Regions from separate parts of the Streptomyces sp. MUSC 14 genome, predicted to be linked through region 1. Evidence: riboswitches for the same ligand, from Rfam matches in the RefSeq annotation. Region 1 holds a riboswitch; the other holds the start of a gene.
The links. A riboswitch is a leader RNA that binds a small molecule or an ion and turns the genes downstream of it on or off. The one in region 1 is predicted to bind cobalamin.
Positions count from the first base shown of each region.

Region 2: another riboswitch for cobalamin. It lies ahead of BIV25_RS02800 (CoA-acylating methylmalonate-semialdehyde dehydrogenase); the one in region 1 lies ahead of BIV25_RS34955 (ribonucleoside-diphosphate reductase subunit alpha).

Region 1 covers NZ_MLYN01000060.1:170,038-172,236, reverse strand. The annotation lists gene BIV25_RS34955 (ribonucleoside-diphosphate reductase subunit alpha) at 1-1,042, opposite strand, end outside; cobalamin riboswitch at 1,168-1,306, opposite strand; gene mctP (monocarboxylate uptake permease MctP) at 1,464-2,199, opposite strand, start outside.
Region 2 covers NZ_MLYN01000007.1:329,954-332,152, forward strand. The annotation lists gene BIV25_RS02800 (CoA-acylating methylmalonate-semialdehyde dehydrogenase) at 1-1,484, opposite strand, end outside; cobalamin riboswitch at 1,707-1,888, opposite strand.

The DNA of each region.
Region 1 (2,199 bases):
CCGCGTTGACCCGGCGCATGAACTCGTCCGGGATCCAGTGCGCGAGGTTCAGGTTGTGCGTACGGCGAGCGTCCTCACCGGTGTTGTCCCGCAGCTCCAGGAACTCCTCGATGTCGGAGTGCCAGGTCTCCAGGTAGACCGCGGCCGCGCCCTTGCGCCGGCCGCCCTGGTTCACGGCGGCCACCGAGGCGTCCAGCGTCTTCAGGAACGGCACGATGCCGTTGGAGTGCCCGTTGGTGCCGCGGATCAGCGAACCGCGGCTGCGGATGCGGGAGTACGACAGCCCGATGCCGCCGGCGTGCTTGGAGAGCCGGGCCACCTGGTGGTAGCGGTCGTAGATCGAGTCCAGCTCGTCCAGCGGGGAGTCGAGGAGGTAGCAGGACGACATCTGGGGGTGTCGCGTGCCGGAGTTGAACAGCGTGGGGGAGGAGGGCAGGTAGTCGAGGCGGCTCATGAGTCCGTAGAGCGCGGCGACTTCGTCCAGCGCGCGGACGCTGTCGTCCTCGGCGAGTCCGCTCGCGACCCGGAGCATGAAGTGCTGGGGGGTCTCGATGACCCGGCGGGTGATCGGGTGGCGCAGCAGGTAGCGGCTGTGCAGGGTGCGCAGGCCGAAGTAGCCGAAGCGGTCGTCGCCCTGCACGTCGACCAGGGCGTCGAGGCGGGCCGCGTGCAGCCGCGCGAACTCGGCGGTGCGGTCGGCGATGAGGCCCTCGCGGTGACCGACGGCCACGGACTCGGTGAAGGACGTCACCCCCTGCGAGGCGGCCTCGGCGCGGATGGAGAGGGTCAGCAGCCGGGCGGCCAGCCGCGAGTAGGCGGGGTCCTCGGAGATGAGCCCGGCGGCGGACTCCGTGGCCAGTTCGCGCAACTCCGACTCGTCGGCCCGCGCCGACCGGCCGCGCAGCGCGGCGGCGGCGACCCGGCCGGGGTCGGCGTCGGGGAGGTCGGCGGTCAGCTCGGTCAGGGTACGCAGCAGCGCGGTACCGGGACCGTCGGTGTCCAGACCGCCTGCTGAAGCCGGATCTGCGGGCGCGATGGTCACGTGGGGCTCTCCCTCGCTCGGCACGGGGGCCTTGCGGAGGGCAGGGGGCAGCCACGAGCGCGCACGCGTCGCGTCCACCGGCCCATTCCACGAGGCCCGGACGTCGGAAGGCACCCGGGCCGGGCGGCCGGGCGCACGCTGCCGACAGGTCCTCGGACTGACTCCTGGGCGCGGATGCGCACAAGTACACCGTTGCGGGACAGTTCCGGATTCGCACCGGATTCCCCTGCGACGACAGCGAGGATGAGCATACATCTAGTGCCGGGCTGTCGTGACACCCCCAGATGTTGTGTCTGTTGTGTGTTGCGCTGGCTTCAGAGCGTCAACTTGTGTATGACGGGGGACATGCGGAACGGGCCGCCGTGGTGCGTGGTGCTGGCGGCCCGCTGCGGGGTGTGTACGGGAGGCTTCAGGGTGTACTTCAGTGGGCGACGCCCGCCAGTTCTGCCTCGACGCCCGGGTCGCCCGCGTCCGCCGTGTAGTCCTCCGGGCGGGTCTCGTCCAGGCCCTCGGGGGCCTTTACGGCCTTCAGGACGAGGGTGAGGACCACGGTGACGGCCACGTTCAGCACGAACGCCGTCATGCCGATGTAGCCGATCTCGCCGATACCGGGGATCTCCTTCGCCGAGCCGCCGAAGTGCTTCTGGGTCGGGGAGGCGACGCCGTACGCGGCGACCGTGCCGTAGATCATGCCGACCGCCCAGCCGGCGAGCAGCGCCCAGCGGTGGAACCAGCGGGTGAACAGCCCGCCGACCAGGGCCGGGAAGGTCTGCAGGATCCAGATGCCGCCCAGCAGCTGGAAGTTGATGGCGACCGTCTTGTCCATGGTGAGGACGAAGACCAGGGCGCCGACCTTCACCAGCAGGGAGACCAGCTTGGAGACCTGGGCCTCCTGCTTCGGCGTGGCGTCCGGTTTGATGAAGTCCCGGTAGATGTTGCGGGTGAAGAGGTTCGCCGCCGCGATCGACATGATGGCCGCGGGCACGAGGGCGCCGATGCCGATGGCGGCGAAGGCCACGCCCGCGAACCAGCTCGGGAACATGTCCTCGAACAGCTGCGGAATCGCCAACTGCCCGTTGCTGACCTTGACTCCGGCCGCGATCGCCATGAAGCCCAGCAGGGCCAGCAGGCCGAGCATCAGGGAGTACAGCGGCAGG
Region 2 (2,199 bases), on a different contig from region 1:
AGACCGGCGGGCCAGCGCGAAGTGACCGTCTTGGTACGGGTGTAGAAGCGGATCGCGTCCGGCCCGTGCTGGTTCAGGTCGCCGAAGCCGGAGCGCTTCCAGCCGCCGAAGGTGTGGTAGGCGACCGGCACCGGAATGGGCACGTTGACGCCGACCATGCCGGTGTCGACCCGTCGGGTGAAGTCGCGGGCCGTGTCGCCGTCACGGGTGAAGATCGCGACACCGTTGCCGAAAGCGTGCTCACTCGGCAGGCGCAGGGCCTCCTCGTAGTCGGCGGCGCGCACGACCGACAGCACGGGCCCGAAGATCTCCTCCTGGTAGATACGCATGGCGGGGGTGACCCGGTCGAAGAGCGAGGCCCCGGCGAAGAAGCCGTTCTCGTGGCCGGGGAGCACGAAGTCCCGTCCGTCCACGACCAGTTCGGCACCCTCCTCGACACCGAGGTCGACGTACGAACGCACCCGGTCCACCGCGTCCCGGCCCACCAGTGGGCCGAAGTCGACGTCGGGGTCGTCGCTGCGACCGATCCGCAGTGAGCCGATGCGCTCCTTCAGCCTGGCGACCAGTGCGTCGGCGGTGTCCTCACCCACGGGCACGGCCACGGAGATGGCCATGCAGCGCTCGCCCGCCGACCCGTAGCCGGCGCCGATCAGGGCGTCCACCGCCTGGTCGAGGTCGGCGTCCGGCATCACGATCATGTGGTTCTTGGCGCCGCCGAAGCACTGGGCGCGCTTGCCATGGGCGGCGGCCGCGGCATAGACGTGCGCGGCGACCGGCGTGGAGCCGACGAAGCCGAGGGCGGCGACGCGGGGGTCTTCGAGGAGGGTGTCGACCGATTCCCTCGCGCCGTTGACGACGTTGAGGACTCCGGCCGGCAGGCCCGCCTCCAGGAACAGCTCGGCGAGCCGGAGCGGCACGGACGGGTCGCGCTCGGACGGCTTGAGGAGGAAGGCGTTGCCGCAGGCCAGTGCCGGGGCCGCCTTCCACAGCGGGATCATCGCGGGGAAGTTGAACGGCGTGATCCCGGCGACCACACCGAGGGGCGCCCGCAGGGAGTGGACGTCGATGCCGGTACCCGCGTTGTCGGTGAACTCGCCCTTGAGCAGGTGCGGGATACCGGCGGCGAACTCCACGACCTCCAGGCCGCGTTGGATGTCGCCGTGTGCGTCGGCGATCGTCTTGCCGTGCTCGGAGGACAGCAGCCGGGCCAGCGCGCCCTTCTCCTGCTCGACAAGGTGCAGGAAGCGCAGCAGGACGCGGGCACGGCGCTGCGGGCTCCACGCGCCCCACTCGCGCTGCGCCTCGACGGCGACGCCGATCGCCGCCTCGGTCTCGGCCCGGTCCGCCAGGGGCACACGTGCCTGGACCTCGCCGGTATTGGGGTCGTACACATCGCCGTAGCGTCCCGAGGTTCCCGGGGTGTGCTTGCCGCCGACGAAGTGGGTCAACTCGCGTACGGCGCTGGGGTCGTGCGGACGGATCATGGGTGCCTGCTCTCGTCAGGTGGAGGTGATCCGGGATGGCGCGCCGGACCGGCACGCGTGGACGCGGTGGCGTACACGGGCATGCAGAAGCGACGCGAGAACGCGAATGGCGCGTGGTCAGGCGGTGACGACGGGAGTGCGGCGGGCCTGACGCCAACGACGGAGTCCGCCGGGACCGTGAATGCGCACCGGTGCCATGCGTGTCAGCTCCATCCTCGTGGACAACACGGAACATCCCACGGCCGGTATCCTGACTCCCGGATCAGCGCGCGCCGTCCGCCTTCCCGACATGCTGCTCGTCAGTGGCGTCCTGCTCGACGGCGTACTCCCCGGTCACAGTGGCGGGACCGTGCCGGAATCACACCGGCTTCCCTGCACCGCGGGCCTACCCCTCGAATATATAGTTGGACGTCCTAGTAAATCCACCCCGCAGTCGTATCTCCACTACCTCCCCAGGTCAGGAGGGGTCGGATTCGGCCGTTCTGGCGGCTGCGAAGCGCACGCGCGCCCGAAGCGGGCCTTGCGTGCGGCACGCCGGAAGGGCGTCAGTACGGCCGGGCCGCAGTGGCCTCCTGCAACTCGCGCATCGGGTCGGCAACCGAGGACCCCAGCACCTCCATCAGTTTCGGTGAGTGGTCGGACATCGATCACCGGCGGCCGGCTGTACCAGCTTCGGCACACCCCTTTGCCACATGAGCAAGAGGCATTCTCGATG